3 regions of the Actinoplanes sp. NPDC023936 genome follow, and region 2 is predicted to be linked to each of the others. Evidence: riboswitches for the same ligand, from Rfam matches in the RefSeq annotation. Region 2 holds a riboswitch; each other region holds the start of a gene.
The links. Region 2 has a riboswitch for cyclic di-AMP ahead of AB0F72_RS31345 (transglycosylase family protein). Riboswitches for the same ligand answer to the same signal wherever they lie in the genome.
Positions count from the first base shown of each region.

Region 1: it holds a riboswitch for cyclic di-AMP, as region 2 does, so the genes downstream of both, AB0F72_RS22345 (NlpC/P60 family protein) here and AB0F72_RS31345 (transglycosylase family protein) in region 2, are expected to answer to the same signal.
Region 3: it holds a riboswitch for cyclic di-AMP, as region 2 does, so the genes downstream of both, AB0F72_RS27860 (transglycosylase family protein) here and AB0F72_RS31345 (transglycosylase family protein) in region 2, are expected to answer to the same signal.

Region 1 covers NZ_JBEZZR010000017.1:29,229-34,414, reverse strand. The annotation lists gene AB0F72_RS22355 (tetratricopeptide repeat protein) at 1-458, opposite strand, end outside; gene AB0F72_RS22350 (AAA family ATPase) at 553-1,842, opposite strand; gene AB0F72_RS22345 (NlpC/P60 family protein) at 1,992-2,927, opposite strand; cyclic di-AMP (ydaO/yuaA leader) riboswitch at 2,983-3,118, opposite strand; gene AB0F72_RS22340 (M56 family metallopeptidase) at 3,273-4,178, opposite strand; gene AB0F72_RS22335 (BlaI/MecI/CopY family transcriptional regulator) at 4,175-4,588, opposite strand; gene AB0F72_RS22330 (cytochrome ubiquinol oxidase subunit I) at 4,679-5,186, shown strand, end outside.
Region 2 covers NZ_JBEZZR010000032.1:25,899-31,084, forward strand. The annotation lists gene AB0F72_RS31325 (WYL domain-containing protein) at 1-870, opposite strand, end outside; gene AB0F72_RS31330 (alpha/beta fold hydrolase) at 927-1,580, shown strand; gene AB0F72_RS31335 (hypothetical protein) at 1,597-1,815, opposite strand; gene AB0F72_RS31340 (DUF1304 domain-containing protein) at 1,859-2,221, shown strand; cyclic di-AMP (ydaO/yuaA leader) riboswitch at 2,460-2,635, shown strand; gene AB0F72_RS31345 (transglycosylase family protein) at 2,676-3,194, shown strand; gene AB0F72_RS31350 (sulfite exporter TauE/SafE family protein) at 3,278-4,039, shown strand; gene AB0F72_RS31355 (methyl-accepting chemotaxis protein) at 4,371-5,186, shown strand, end outside.
Region 3 covers NZ_JBEZZR010000025.1:86,941-92,126, reverse strand. The annotation lists gene AB0F72_RS27875 (crosslink repair DNA glycosylase YcaQ family protein) at 1-827, opposite strand, end outside; gene AB0F72_RS27870 (GNAT family N-acetyltransferase) at 955-1,563, opposite strand; gene AB0F72_RS27865 (saccharopine dehydrogenase NADP-binding domain-containing protein) at 1,699-2,937, opposite strand; cyclic di-AMP (ydaO/yuaA leader) riboswitch at 3,145-3,317, shown strand; gene AB0F72_RS27860 (transglycosylase family protein) at 3,318-4,001, shown strand; gene AB0F72_RS27855 (nuclear transport factor 2 family protein) at 4,052-4,408, opposite strand; gene AB0F72_RS27850 (LysR family transcriptional regulator) at 4,479-5,186, shown strand, end outside.

The DNA.
Region 1 (5,186 bases), on a different contig from region 2:
GCCTCGCGCGCCTGGTCGAACTCGCGGCGGGAGGACAGGACACGGGCCAGGACGCGGTACGCCGGTGGGTGCGCCGGGTCCAGGCGGACCGCCTCCCGCGCCTCCCGGAGAGCCTCCGCGGTGCGCGTTTCGTCGGACTCCGCTGTCGACGGGCCCGATGCTGGCGACGCCGTGGATGCTGGCGACGTCTCGGACGACTCCTCCGTTCCGGACGGGATCATCAGCAGGCACTCGGCCCGCTCGATGTGGGTGCCGGACAGATGCGGGGCCGCCGCCACCGCCGCGTCCGCCGCTGCCAGCGCCTCGGCACGCCGGCCCTGCAGGCGCAACAGGCCGGCCAGCAGGGCCAGCAGCTCCGGGTCGGTGGGCAGCCGCGCGAGACCGGCACGGACCTCGGCCTCGGCGTCGGACAGCCGGCCCACCCCGGCCAGGGCGCGGGCCCGCGACGCGGCCGTCACCGCACGCGCGCTTCTGTCCCGGGACCGTGCTCAATCAACCGATGCTCGCTCACCCGACGCTCGCTCACCCGACGCTCGCTCACCCGCAGCTCGCTCACCTGACCTTGCGCTTCTTGAGGTACGTGGCGAGGTCGTCGTACTCGCCGCTCTCGTTCGCGAACATCGCCACGTTGCGGGCGGTCGCGAACCACGCGTCGGTCGACGGGCGCACCTCGCGGGCGGCGGCCATCATGTCGGCCTGGCCGATCATCCGGATCTCGCCGGACGCGATCGAGTCACGCATCGCGTACTCCGCGGCGGTCTCGCACAGGTGCGCCAGGTCCGCGCCGGAGTAGTGCTCGGTGGCCGCCGCGACCTGGTCCAGGTCGACGCCGGCTACCGGGCGGTCCCGGAGGTGGAATTCCAGGATCGCGGCGCGGGCCGGGCGGTCCGGCGGCAGCACCAGCACGGTACGGTCCAGGCGTCCCGGCCGCCGCAACGCGGAGTCGACGTCCCAGGGCGCGTTCGTGGCCGCGAGGACGAACACCCCGTCGTTGCCGCCCTCGACCCCGTCCAGCTCGGTGAGCAGCTGGTTCACCACGGTCCGCATCGACGACTGGAGCTGGCTGCGCTTGTGGCCGAGCGCGTCGATCTCGTCCAGGAACAGCACGCACGGCGCGTGGCCGCGAGCCGACTCGAACAGGTCGTGCAGGTTCTTCTCCGAGCTGCCGACCCACATGTTCAGCACGTCGGTGATGCTGAGCGAGATGAACGCGGCGCCCATCTCACCGGCGACCGCCCGGGCCAGGAACGTCTTGCCGCAGCCGGGCGGGCCGTAGAGCAGCAGGCCGCCGCGGAGGCTCTTGCCGAACAGCGACCGCAGCTTCGGGTTGCGCAGCGGGCCGAGGAACGAGACCTCGAGGCGCTTCTTCACGTCGGCCATGCCGCCGACGTCGGCGAGCGTGATCGTGGAGCTCTCGACGTCGAAGACCCGGTCCTGGTGGCCCCGGACCGGGTCCGGCTCGCCGGTGTGGGTGAACCGGGGCGGGACGACGTCGCCGAACTGCTGCTCCATGGCGGACCAGTCGACGGCGGCCGGCGACGGCGCAGCCGGCGGCTCGGCCGAGGGCTGCGGCTCGGCCGAGGGCGGCGCGACCGGCTGCTCGGCCGGCTTTTCGGCCGGCGGCGCCGGGGTAGCGGCCGGGGTGGTTCCGAGCGCCCGGCCCATCAGCTGCTGGGCGGTGGCGTTGCCCGGCTCGCGGGCGAGCACCTGAGCGGCATGCCCGATCGCCTCCGCGCCCCGGCCCGCGGCCACCAGCAGCTCGGCCAGGTGCAGGCGCAGCGGGAGGTCGTCGGGACGGGCCTGCACCGCGGCGGTGAGGCTGTCGATCAAGGGGTCGCTCATGACAGGCGATTATGCCCCCGCCGAGTTCGCCGCCCGGCGGGTACTGCGGCACGGGTGAGATCCGCCGGGCGGAAAAGCGCGCGGTTGAGGCCGGACAAACGAAGATCGCCCCCCGCACTCCGGCGAGGGGCGATCTTCGTCAGCGATTCCTAACCTGGCCGGCGATAGCCCGCGATGGGACCGCGGTCGATCGTCGCCATCCGCACGTAGTCGCCCGTGTGCGGTGCGTGCACCACCTTGCCGCCGCCGATGTAGATGGCGACGTGGTGCACATCGGAGTAGTAGAAGACCAGGTCGCCCGGCTTCAACTCGTCCCGGCTGACCGACTTGGTCGAGCCCCACTGGTCTTTCGTGTAGTGCTCGAGGTGAACACCGACAGCCGCCCACGCCTCCTGCGTCAGACCCGAGCAGTCGTAACTGTTCGGGCCGTTGGAGCCGAAGACATAGGGCTTGCCGATCAGGTCGCACGCCCGCTGGGCCGCGCGACCACCCTTGTCGTTGGTGTAGGTGACCGGGCAGGGGCCGGTGCGCAGCGCGCCGTCGTCGGCGTTCGCCGTGCCGTAGGCCTCGATCCGGAGCTTCTGGAGGTCCTTGATCTCCTTCTCGATCGCCTTCTTCTTCGACGCCAGGTCCGTGTCCCGGACGGCGATCTCGGAGGCGAGCTGGTCCACCTTGGCCTTGTCGCCCGCGTACTTGTCGCGGAGCTGCGCCACGTGCTCGATGGACTCGGTCTGGTGCTGGGCCAGCTGGTCGAGCAGCGCGAGCTTCTCGGTCAGCGACGTCGGCGAACCACTGATGACCATCGCGTTGAACGCGTTCGGCGGGCCCTGCATGTACGCGTCCACGGCCATGCCCCGGACCTGGGCCATGGCGACATCCACCTTCACCTGCAGTGGCTTCAGCGTCTTCTCCAGCGAAGACTGCTGCTTGCGCAGCTTCTTCAGCTTGGCGTGCACCGAGTTGTACTCCTCGATGACGGGCTCGAGCTTGTTCCACTGCTCGTCGATTTGCTTCTCGACGCTTGCCGGCGTGGGCTCGGCATGGGCAACGGCGGGACCAGTGAGAACGATTCCGGCCGCGGCCATTACGCAGACCAAACCGCGTAAGAGGCCTTTCCGTTTCACTTAGGTGCGTTGTCCTTTCTTCCCACTCGACCGCCGACCGGGTTAGCTGACGGGTTCGGGCGGGAAGCTGCCCGGCCGCTCGGGGGGAGCGGCTTCACCCCGGGACTACCTGGGTCCCCGGCGCGCTTTGTCTCTCGAGGCACTCGGTCTCGAAGCACTCGGCGTTTAGGCGGCGGCTCGGCAGATCGGCCGGGTGGACGATTGGGGGGCTACCGAACCGGGAACCACCGTACCGGTCACGGAACGCGGAAGAAAAGGTCGTCCGCGTGGCGAAACCGTGCGCTCCATTTCCCTTACGGAGAGTGGCTAAAAGGGCCAGGTGTTAATCGCGCGCCCCAGCCACGGCACCACCAAGATCACTGTGGGTAGCACCAGGAGACCCGCCGCGGCGGCGCTCGCGGCGACCGTCAGTGACCGGCTCTCGGGCAGATCCAGGCGCGCCAGGCGCCGCCGGCGGGCCTCCCCCGCGGCCCCGTCGGCGAGCACCCCCTCGGCGAGCGGCAGCGCATCGGCGAGACGACCCAGCGCGGCCCGCAGCGGCGCCGGCCCGGTGCGGCGCCGCGCGGCATCGTCGGCCACCATCTCCAGCAGCAGGTGTACGGCGTCGAGCGGCACCCGGCTGCGCAGCAGTTTCGGCACCGCCTGGTAGAAGGCGGTGAACGACTCCATCACCAGCTCGTGCCGGTGCCGCAGGTGGGCGCGCTCGTGCGCCAGCACCGCGTCCACCTGGTCCCGGTCGAGAACCTGCAGCACCGCGTCGCTGAGCACCACCCGCGGCTGGCGGCCGGGCACGCAGTACGCCATCGGCAGCGCGCCGTCGAGGATCCGCACCTCGCCACCCTTGATGTCGTCGCGCCGCTCCACCCGGTCCAGCAGATCCACCAGGGTCCGGTGCCGGGCCCGCCGGGCACGGGCCCGGGAGGTCACCTTGGCGAGCGAGATCAGCAGCCGGATCACGATGGTCGCGGCGATGGCGAGCGACAGGACGAGCGCGACCACCGTCTCCGGATGGCGCGCGCCGGCCGCCCGGGTCACCTCCTCCGGGGCGGCGAGCACCACCCCGAGCGCGCAGAGCACCGCGGTCAGGGTGAGCGCCTGCCAGAGCAGGACGCCGGCGACGGGGGCCCGGTCCGGCCACTTCGCCCTGGCCAGGATGCCGGGCGCGATCAGCGAGAGGGTCAGACCCAGCGCGCCCAGCAGCAGCGCTGTCACGGTTTCCGGTCGGCTGCCGCTTTGATCGCCGCGGCCAGCGCCTCCGGCGGGAGCTGACCCATGAAGTACGCCAGCGCGGCGTCCCGGTCCGGGGTGGCGCTGAGCGCGTCGAACATCAGGCCGGCGGTCATCTCCTCGCGGGTCTGCGCCGGGGCGTAGCGGTAGGCGCGGTCCGCTTTCTGCTGGGTGACCAGGCCTTTCTTGGCGAGCCGGTCGAGCACTGTCATGACCGTGGTGTACGCCAGGTCGCGGTCACGGCTGAGCAGCTCGTGCACCTGGCGGACGGTCAGCGGCTCCGGCGCGTCCCAGAGCTTCGTCATGACCTCACGCTCGAGGTCGCCCAGGTTCTTCGAGAGCGAGGTCTTCGAAAGCGAGGTCTTCGAAAGCGGGTTCTTCGAGAGCGGCGCCATGTGTTCCATCCTACGGGAGGCCTACGTCAGGTTGTCGTACTACACGACGTAGTATCTACTACGAAGCGTCGTACTACGTTGGGGGAACCCGTGGACGTGCTTGACCTGACCCGGCTGCAGTTCGCGGTCGTCACGATCTACCACTACCTGTTCGTGCCGCTGTCGATCTGCCTGGCCGCGACCGCAGCGGGGCTGCAGCTGGCCTGGATGCGGACGTCTCGGGAGAAATACCTGCATCTGACGAAGTTCGTCGGCAAGCTGCTGATCGCCACCTTCGCCGTCGGCGTGGTCACCGGCCTGGTCCAGGAGTTCCAGTTCGGGCTCGGATGGAGCGCGTTCGCCCGCTTCTACGGCGACGTCTTCGGTCCCACCCTCGCCATCGAGGGGATGCTCGCGTTCTTCCTGGAGGCGACGTTCCTGGCGCTGTGGTACTTCGGCTGGGACCGGCTGCCCCGCCGCGTGCACGCCGCCACGATCGTGATCGTCGCGGTGGGGACGCTGCTGTCGGCGTACATCATCCTGGCCGCCAACTCGTTCATGCAGAACCCGGTGGCGTACGCGCTGGACCCGGAGACCGGTCGCGCTCATCTGACCAGCT
Region 2 (5,186 bases):
CAGGCCCGCCAGCATGCGCGCCATCCCGTCGAGCCGTTCGGCCCGGGCGACAAGACGGACCCCCGATGGGGTACGGGTGAGCGTCGCCACCGTCGCCGGCACCCGTCGCCGCGCCTCCTCCACAGTGGTGTCCAGCAGCACCGACACCTCGTGCCGCCATGCGCCGGTGGCCAGCCCGGCCGCGACCCGGGCGGCCGGGTCGAACCCGGCGGGCACCTCGAAACTCCCCTCGACGATCTCGACCGCCTCGATCCGGTCGAGGCGGAACGTCCGGCCCTCGCCCCGGTCGTGATCGCGCCCGGTGACGAACCACTTGCCACCGTGGAAGACCAGCCCGTAGGGGTCCAGCCGCCGCCGCTCCGGCTCGCCACCCGGCTTGGTGTAGCCGAAGGCGACCGGCCGCCGGTCGTGGGCGGCCCCGGCCAGGGCGAGCAGCGTCGCGGTCGCGGTCGCCGGTGCGGGCGCGGGGCGGCCGGCGGCGAAGCCGAGGGTGCCGAGCATCGCGTCGGTGCGGGCGCGGAGCGCCGCCGGCAGCACCCGCCGGATCTTCGCGAGCGCTGTCTCGCCGGCTGCCGCGGCCGTGGACAGCCCGATCCGGCGGCCCGCGACCAGCCCGAGCAGCACGGCGACGGCCTCGTCGTCGGTGAGCATCAGCGGCGGCAGCCGGTATCCGGGAGCGAGGGTGTAACCGCCGTACCGCCCGCGCCGGCCCTCGACCGGGATGCCCAGCTCGGCGAGGTGCAACGCGTAGCGCCGGACGGTCCGCTCGTCGACACCGAGCCGCTCGGCGAGCCGCCCGACGGTCTGCCCGCCCGGGTGGGCCTGCAGCAGTTCGAGCAGGCCGAGAACGCGTCCGAGTGACTGTGGCATGCGCCACACCTTATACCGGGCCGAATCCGCCCGGTATTGAGCCTAGCGTTTCGGACATGACGACATACGTGCTGGTACCGGGGTTCTGGTTGGGCGGCTGGGCGTGGGACGAGGTGGCGGCGCCGCTGCGCGCCGCGGGACATGACGTGCACCAGGTCTCGCTCGCGCTGGACCGGGGTGTCACGGCCTCCGATCACGCCGACCAGGTCGCCGGCCTGCTGGACGGGCTGCGCGACGTGGTCCTGGTCGGGCACAGCTACGCCGGGGCGGTGATCACAGCGGCGGCGGATCGGTTGCCGGACCGGGTGGCCCGCCTCGTCTACGTCGACACCGGCCCGCTGCCGGACGGCATGTCCCAGTCCGAATTCGACGGTTCACCGCCGGACGCCGCCGACGGCATGATCCCGGTCCCGGCCGAGGCGCCGCCGTCCGCGCAGGGTTTCGACTGGGCGGTCGTCCGCGAGCGCGGGCGGGCGCAGCCGGTCGGCGCGGCCACCGAGCCGCTGCGGCACGGCGGGGCGTGGCAGGCCTTGCCGCGAACCGCGATCCTGTGCTCGTTCTCCGCGGGCCAGCTGCGCGGGCTGGCCGCAACGGTCCCGGCGTTCGCCCTGATGAGCGGCGACGGCTGGACGTTCCACGAGCTCCCGGCCGGTCACTGGCCGATGTTCTCACGGCCGCACGCCCTGGCGTCCCTGCTGGCCGCGAGCTGATCGGGCCGCCGGTCGATCAGGGCTGCTGCTCAACCCGTACCGGATCGGTCCGGTGTTTGAGGGCCGCCTCGATCCGCACGGCGCTGCCGGCCAGCACCAGGAGGCCGGCGAAGTAATAGCCACGAGTGGGCACGTGGTCGGTGAGGAATCCGAATGCGGCGATCAAGAGACCGATGACGACCGCGAACGCTCCGGAGGCCCGCGCCGCTTCGCCCGGTTTCTCGTCGATGCTCATGGCGGACACCATACGCACGCGCCTCCCAAGCTAGGGTGTCGCCATGATCATCTTAGCGAACCTGCTGGTGGCGCTGGTTGCGCTGATCCACGTCTACATCCTCGTCCTGGAGATGTTCCTGTGGACGCGGCCGCGGGGGCGCAAGGCGTTCGGGCTGACCGAGGAGTTCGCCCGGCAGACCCGGGTGCTCGGCGCCAACCAGGGCCTCTACAACGGCTTTCTCGCGGCCGGCCTGATCGGGGGCCTGATCGCGGGCGGGGACACCGGGTTCGCCGCGAAGCTGTTCTTCCTCGGGTGCGTGGCCGTCGCCGGCGTTTTCGGCGCGGCCACGGCGAGCCGCAGAATCCTGTTCGTGCAGACCGTTCCGGCGGTCCTCGCGATCGTCGCCGTCCTCGTCGCGAACTGACCCGTTTCCCACCGATCCGGCACTGCCCTTTTTCGCCCGGTCCGGCATCGTCCGGCCGGGCGCTGTGGTCTGTGCCGAATATGACGGACCTCGGAAGTCGGGAATGCCCGCTATTCCGGGGCGCGAACAAGATCAAATCGGGCAAATACCGTGAAGAACGTCACTATCAGGGGGTTTCGGCTTGGTCGTTGCCCCGGTGGCGTGGTTACCGTCGGGCCGTCCCGCGATGGCGGGCACCACGGGCGGTCCGCCGAGTCCTGCCGCCGCCCGCGGACTCGATAGGAGAGGCAGGAGCGGGGGACCCACGATTTCCGGCGCCGCATGACCGCGCCTTGGGGTGAAGCCGCAGAACGACGGCCGGGCACCTCTGTCCGAACCCGACAGCTCACCTCGCAGGCGTGGAGGATCATCCATGTCTCGGATCGGTAGACGAACGCGCCTTGCCCTCGGTCTGGTGACCGCGGGTGTGGTCGGAGCCGGCACGTTGCTCGCCCCGGCGAGCCCCGCATCGGCGGCCCGGCAGGTCAACTGGGACGTCCTCGCGAAATGCGAGTCCGGTGGCCGGTGGCACATCAACACCGGGAACGGGTACTACGGTGGCTTGCAGTTCAGCCGCAGCACGTGGAAGGCGAACGGGGGCGGCAAGTACGCCCCGACCGCTGACCGGGCCACGAAGGCCGAGCAGATCAAGGTCGCGACCAAGCTCTACAAGAAGCGCGGCCTGAAGCCCTGGCCGGTGTGCGGCAAGAAGGCGGGCGTCTACAAGAAGGCGTCGTCCGCGAAGTCGTCGGCGTCGAAGAAGGCGACCGCGTCGAAGAAGGGCACCTACGTGGTGCGCTCCGGCGACACGCTCGCCGCGATCGCGAAGAAGTACAAGGTCAAGGGTGGCTGGCGCACCCTCTTCAAGCTCAACAAGGACCGGCTCGACAGCCCGAGCCAGATCTTCCCGGGTCAGCGGCTCCGGCTGCGCTGACCGTGCCGCCGCCGCGATCGCGGTGGGTCAACGCCGACTCACCACGATCGCGGCGGCCGGCGATCGGCGTACGCTCGGGATCCGTGAGCCTCGCCCATGCCGTCCTGCTCTTCCTCGGCGGCGTCGGTGGCGGCCTCACCGGGTCGATGGGCGGGCTGGCATCCGTGGTCACCTACCCGGCCCTGCTGTCCGTCGGCATCCCGCCGGTCGCGGCGAACGTCACCAACACCGTCGCGCTGCTCTCCACCGCGTTCGGCGCGGCCGCCGGATCCCGCGTGGAGCTGCACGGGCAGGCCCGCCGGATAGCCCGGCACGGCGTGGTCGGGGTGACCGGCGGGACAGCCGGCGCGCTGCTGCTGATGGGCACGCCGTCGTCCGCGTTCGAACGGGCGGTGCCCGGCCTGATCGCCGCCGGCGGGCTGATGCTGCTGTTCCGGGAGCCGCTGCGGGCCTGGTACGTCCGCCCCGGATGGCGGCCGCCGCTGGCCCTCGCGGTGTTCGGAATCGCGGTCTACGGCGGTTACTTCGGCGCGGGCGCCGGCGTGATGATGCTGGCCGCGCTCTCGGTGGCGGCCGTCGAGCCGCTCGCCATCACCAACGCGGTGAAGACCCTGGTCCTCGGCTTCTCCAATGTGGCCGCCGCGATCCTCTACGCGGTGCTCGCGCCGGTCCACTGGGCAGCGGCCGGGGTGCTCGCCGCCGGCTGCCTGATCGGCAGCTGGATCGGGCCGGCGCTGGTGCGGCGTACTCCGGAGCGCCCGCTGCGCGTGGTGATCGGCGTAGCCGCCCTGGTCCTGGCCGGGGTGCTGTGGCACGACGCCGGCACCCCCGCCACGCCGTCGTAGCGCGTCGCTTGCATCCCCGCAGCACCGTCGTAGCGCGTCGGCCGCAGGGACGTCCGGCCCGACGTGGTGATCTCCGCGCTGACCGCCGATCTGTTCCTGGTGGCGACCCACTCCGATGCGCGCTCGTGGACGATCGAGGACGGGAAGTGGCCGAGCACGGCATACCCGGCCCGTCCCGGCCGTGGTCAGCGTGACGGGACAGCGAAAGGGGACCGTCATGGCTCGCGAGCCGGCACCTGGTGCGCCATCAGGGGAATCCACCCCATCCCGGGGGCGTGCCGGGAGATCATGTCGGTATGCGTATCGGTGACGCGGCGGATGCGGGCGGGTCGTGACGCGGCGGGGCGTCGCGCGGACAGAGCCGGGCGTCGATCCGCTGGATCTCATCGCGCAGGTGTGCGAGGCGGCGGCCGCGGGGGACTTCGAGCAGCGACTGCGGCCGCTGCCGGGCGGGCCGGGCGCGGATCGGGCCCGGACAGCGCTGAACAAGCTGCTCGACATCACCGACGCCTTCATCCGGGAGTCCTCCGGCGCGCTGGCCGCGGCCGCCGAGGGCCGGTTCCACCGGCAGTTCCTCACCCGGGGGATGCGGGGCGCGTTTCACAGCGCGGCCGCGCAGATCGCCGCGTCGACCGCGCAGATGGCCCGGTCGGCGGAGCGGGTCGAGCAGGCCGCGCAGCAGCGCGTCGCGCTCGCCGACGAGCTGGAGTCGGCGGTGCTGACCGTCGCCGAGCAGGTGGCGACGGCCGCCACCGAAATGGGCTCGACGGCGAACGGGCTCGCCGAGTTCGCCCGTGAGGCGGTCGGCGGCGCCGAGCGGGGACTCACCACGGTGAGCTCGCTGCGCACCTCGTCGGACCAGATCCGCAGGGCGGTCGACCTGATCAACGCAGTGGCCACGCAGACCCGGCTGCTCGCGCTCAACGCCACCATCGAGGCGGCCCGGGCCGGTGAGGCGGGGCGGGGGTTCAGCGTGGTCGCGAACGAGGTCAAGACTCTGGCGACCGAGACCAGCGCCTCCAGCGAGGAGATTCTCGCGCAGGTCACCACGGTGCAGCAGGCGGCCGGTGACGCGATCCGGGTCCTGGAGGAGGTGACCGCCAGCATCCGGGAGATGAGCGGCCTCGTCGACGGCATCGCCTACGCC
Region 3 (5,186 bases), on a different contig from region 2:
GGGTCCATGCCGGGCAGCCAGCGAACCCCGGGTGCGGTGCGCGCCGACTGCAGGGCCGGCACCTCGGTGTCCGGCAACCAGGCTTTGCGGCCGTCGATGTGGACCTCGGTGAGCCCGGCCGACGGCCAGACCTTGCGGATCTGGGCGGGGGAGCTACCCAGGTATTTCGCCACCTCGCCCGGACCGGCCGGACCGAGGAAACGCAGGTAGGTCGCGATGAGGCGATCGATCCCGGCATTCGCACCGGGCAGGGCAGGGGCGTCCGGAAGCGGGCCGAGCAGCGCGTCCTTGCCGCGGGACAGAACCTCCACCCCACCGGCCAGCCCGGCCTGCTGCCAGACGTTGCCGGCGATGTGGCGGGCGCCGCAACCCCGGCATTGGTACGTCAACTCGCCCGGCACCCGCTTGCTCACCTCGGTGCTGGCCGCACCCCGGGCAATCGGACCGGTCACCACCTCACGGAACGCCTCGGCCGTCACGGTGAACGCACGCATCCCCAACGCTCCGGCGTCAGGGATCTGAGCGCTGTTGATCCGGGTGGCGGCGTCCGCGTCGGTGAGCGGCCACAATTGCGAGGTGAGCGCCGCCAGATCGGATCGCCGGTGCAGGTGCGGCGCGCCGCGGGCGGCCCACACCGGGGCCAGCCGGTCGTCGGCGGGCTCGGCACTGCTGCGAGCGGTGAGCGCGACCTGGGCGGAATCCGGCGTGTACTGCTGGATGCCGAGGTCGAGCACCGGAAGGTCGGCCGCGCGCACGTCGACCCGCTCGGCCAGCCCCAGCGCGGTGACTCGGTAGGCCATCACCTGTGCCCGATCCACGTTGATCATGCGCACCTCCGTGCGGCGTGTGCTCTGACTTCCGGCTCGTGCGGACGGTGCCGAGCGGACCATCCGCGTTGGTTGCGATGCGGGTGTGAGTCGCGTCCCCGTGGCCCTGATGGTGAGCGGGTGGCGGCTAGGTGCGACGACCGTACCGCCGGGATGCGACATTTTTCAGGCGTTCGGTGCGGGTGGCGGCGCGGCCGTCGACGAGCTCCCAGGTGTCCAGCCGGCTCGGTCCGTAAGGTCCTTCCTGGTGGATCGGAGGTTCTCCGGTCAGCCAGTAACCGCACCGACGGGCCACCGACGTGCTCGCCACGTTCGCTGGATCGATGCGCAGCAGGAGGCGGCGCAGGCGGAGCGTGTGGCACGCGTACCCGGAAAGCAGTGAGAGCGCCCCCGACGCGAGCCCGCGCCGGCGGTAGGGGTGACCCACCAGATAGCCGAGCTCGGCCTCGCGCAGGTTGGGATCGACGGCGAAGAGCAGCACTTCGCCGACCGGGAGCCCGCCGTCGGCGGTGATGGCGAGCTGGATCCGGCTGCCGTTGGCGCGTCCCTGGTGGGCACGCTTGAGGTACGCGCGGCCGGCTTCGGCGTCGAAGGGTGACGGCATCGGCGTCCAGCGCGCGATTTCCGGCTCGTCCAGCAGCGCGACCAGATCGTCCAGATCGTCTGGACGCCACTCGCGCAGGATGATGCCGGTTCCCGTCAACCTCAGCGGATAGGGCAGAGGGTCGGCGGTCACCCTCCGAATCCTGCCCACAAAGACCCGGTTAGTGCTAGTCGCGATCGATATTTGGTCGGCTTCTCGATACCGCTCTTGACCAGCGCTCAAGAAAGTATGTGGCGTTTGCCGGATCTTCAGTCAGGCGAATCCGTCTCACAATTTGCGCGCGGCGATCTCCATCCCGGCTGTTCGCAGACGGTCGACCAGCGCGTCGCCAATGGCAGTCGCCGGGGTCAGCACACCTCCCTCCGATGCCGGTAGCTTGTCCCGATCCAGCGCCAGGGCCAGCGCCGCCTCGCCGAGCATCACCGCGGTCGCCGCGTAACCTGGATCGCCTTTGGCCCGGAACCGCGACGTGTATCGCGCCCTGCTGCTCGTCGTGGTGAAGATGTCGATCGTGAAGTGCCCCGACTGCTGACTCTGCTCGCTCGGGCCGGCACCGGGTTTCGGGAGCACCCGGTCCAGCACGAAACGGATCGGGGGCACCGTCAGACCGAGGACCAGGCCGCCGAGCGCCACCTTCGTGCCGAGGGCCAGCACCGGTGACAGCGGCGACGTGCCGACGCTCATCACCTCGCGGTAGCGGAAACGCCGTCCGTAGGCCCAGCCGCGAAGAGCGTTGCTGCGCCGCACCACGCGTGTGTTGTAGGACGCCATCACGAACGGCGCGAGATGCCCGCGCAACGACGGATCCACTTCGGAAGCCGGGAGCGTGATCATGTCTTCCTGACGGCCGAGGTCCGGCTCGGCCTCACGGTCGGGACTCAGCGAGTACGGGCTGGCACCGATCCGCCGCAGCCGGCGATCCTTGGCCATCACGTCGATCTGGTTGCGCATCGAGTCGATCGTGCCGCCGCTGATGCCGGCCCGGATGCTCGTCACCACCAGCGTGGTGTCGGTCAGCTCGCCGGCGCCGTCCGCCTGCACCAGCGAGTGCAGCACGTGGACCCCGATGTCGGACGGGATCGAGTCGAACCCGCAGGAGTGCACGATCCTCGCCCCGGTTTGCCGCGCCAGCTCGTGGTTCTCGTCGATGCTGTCCCGCGCGAACAGCACTTCGCCGGTCAGGTCGACATAGTCCGTGCCTGCTTCGGCGCACGCGTGAGCGAGCACCCGGCCGTACTTCGCATAAGGACCGACGGTCGTGATGACCACTCGGGTGGAGGAAGCCAACGCACCGAGGGCGGTGGTGTCAGCGGCGTCGGCGACCACGAGTGGCCAGTCGACGTTCAGCCGGGAACGGACGGCTTCGAGCTTCTGCTGTGACCGTCCGGCGAGGGCGATCCGGGTGCCGGCCGGCGCGAATCCGGCGAGATGCCGTGCGACGAGGACACCGACGAAACCGGTGGCGCCATAGACGATCACATCGAAGTCGCGCGCTTGATCGCTCATGGCTGCCGATTGTGCACCCTCCGTGGAGAGTGCGCAGCACACCACAATCCTCCTGGTAGGCGGGTCGGAAAAAATCTGCCGAGTTATCCATACAAGCTCGGATCAAAGGGTTAATTTGGTGTAACAGCTCCACCGGACCCGGATCCAGGCGTAAGCGCGCCCGATCCGTCCGTGGACTTCCGTCGGTGGCCCGCCTGAGCGGGCACCGTGGCCGGAACGCCGAATCCTGCCGCCGACCACGGATCACAACTCGAAGGCATGGAGCGGGGGACCCACAAGTTCCTCGGCGCTCACGCGTCTTGGGGTGAAGCCGCACCACGCGGCCGGGCCACTCTGCCCGAACCCGACAGCTGACCTCGCAGGCGTGGAGGACAACTGAAATGGTGCAAATCCGAAAGCAGGTCCATCTCGCGTTCGGTGTAGCCGTCGCTGGTCTCGTCGGCACCGTTGGCCTGCTGGGCCCGGCCGCGCCCGCACAGGCTGTGTCGTCCGAGGTGAACTGGGACGCCATCGCCCGCTGCGAGTCCGGCGGCAACTGGCGCATCAACACGGGAAACGGGTATTACGGCGGCCTCCAGTTCAGCCGCGGCACATGGCGTGCCTACGGCGGTACGCGTTACGCCCGAACCGCGAACCGCGCCACGAAAGTGGAGCAGATCCGGGTGGCCGAGCGTGTGTTGCGGGGACAGGGAATCGGCGCTTGGCCACACTGCGGCAAGCGAGCGAACGTCAAGGTGAGCCGCAAAGCGGTCCGCAAGTCTCCGGCGCGTGTGGTGCGGCCCACTGTCGATCGGGCTGCTGCTGATCGGTCCGCTGCTGATCGGTCCGCTGCTGGTCGGCTCGCTGCTGGGCGGGGCGCTGCTGGGCGGGGCGTTGTGCTTCAGAGCGCGACGGCCACGCCTCGGTCTGGCACGCGGACCTATGTCGTCCGGAGAGGGGACACCCTCGCGCGCATTGCCAGCCGGCACCACGTTGCCGGAGGCTGGCGCGCCCTCTACCGCTTCAACGACGACGTCCTCAGCAGCCCGCACCGCCTTTTCGTCGGTCAGCGGATCAAGCTCTGAGCCGGCCCGTGGAGACGCCGGGCGTCCCGGTCGGGGCGCCCGGAGCGTGGTCACTCCGGCCGTGTGAACTCCGGCTGGTCGAGCACGCGCAGCCACGTGCCGTCCGGCTGGCGGCGAGCGACCTGGGCTCGGGCGCCCGAGCCGTCACTCGGGGGCGTCGAAGTCAGCGCCAGGTCGCCGCTGATCAGTGTGGGCAGCGGCGGCTCGGGCTCGAACTCGGGCATGTGCGGCAACAGGTCGGCCCACAGTTTGCGGATCGCCTCGCGGCCACGCGTCTGGCTGCCCGGCGGGTAAGCCATCACGGCATCCTCCTCATACAACATGGCGAGCCCGTCGGCGTCCTTCGCGTTGGCGCGCTCGACGAACAGCCTGGTCAGGTCCTCAGGGCGGTGTGCTTGCTCGGTCATGGCTTCAGTTTTCCGGAGGTCCACCCACAAGTCCAACGCATAGTTCTTCTGGCAACCATTAGAATTAGTCATGGATCTGCGTCAGCTCGAGTACTTCGTCACGGTCGCCGAGACGGCCAACTTCACCCGCGCCGCCGAGCGCATGCACATCACCCAGTCCGGTGTGAGCGCACAGATCAAAGCCCTGGAGCACGAGCTCGGCACCCGGCTCTTCGACCGTGCGGGACGTGTCGCCCGGCTCACCGACGCGGGGGAGGCGGCACTCCGGCACGCTCGCGCGGCGCTCGACGCCGCAGCCGACCTCCGGGACGCGATCGACGACGTGCACGGCCTGGTCCGGGGTCGGCTCGTGATCGGCATGGTGATCGGGTGCGAGGTGACGCCCCTTTTCGACGCCTTTGCAGCGTTCCACCGGGAACACCCCGACATCGAACTCGAACTGGTGGAAGCGAACTCAGACCAACTCGTCGCCGGCATCCGATCCGGCGACCTAGATTTGGCGCTGGCCGGGCTGGCAGGCGAGCCTCCCGAACACCTCGCGAGCCACGTGATCGCGAGTGAGCGGCTCGTCGCGCTGATCCCGCCGGACAGTGAACTAGCTGGTCATGCGCGTCTCTCGGTCACCGCGCTGTCCACGTACCCGATAATTTGCCTGCCGGTGGGCACCGGCATCCGTGACGTGCTCGACAAAGCCCGCGCAGCGGAGGGTGTTGATCCTTCGGTCGCTCTCGCGGCGACCTCGCCGGACACCGTGGCAGGCCTGGCCCGCCGCGGGCTC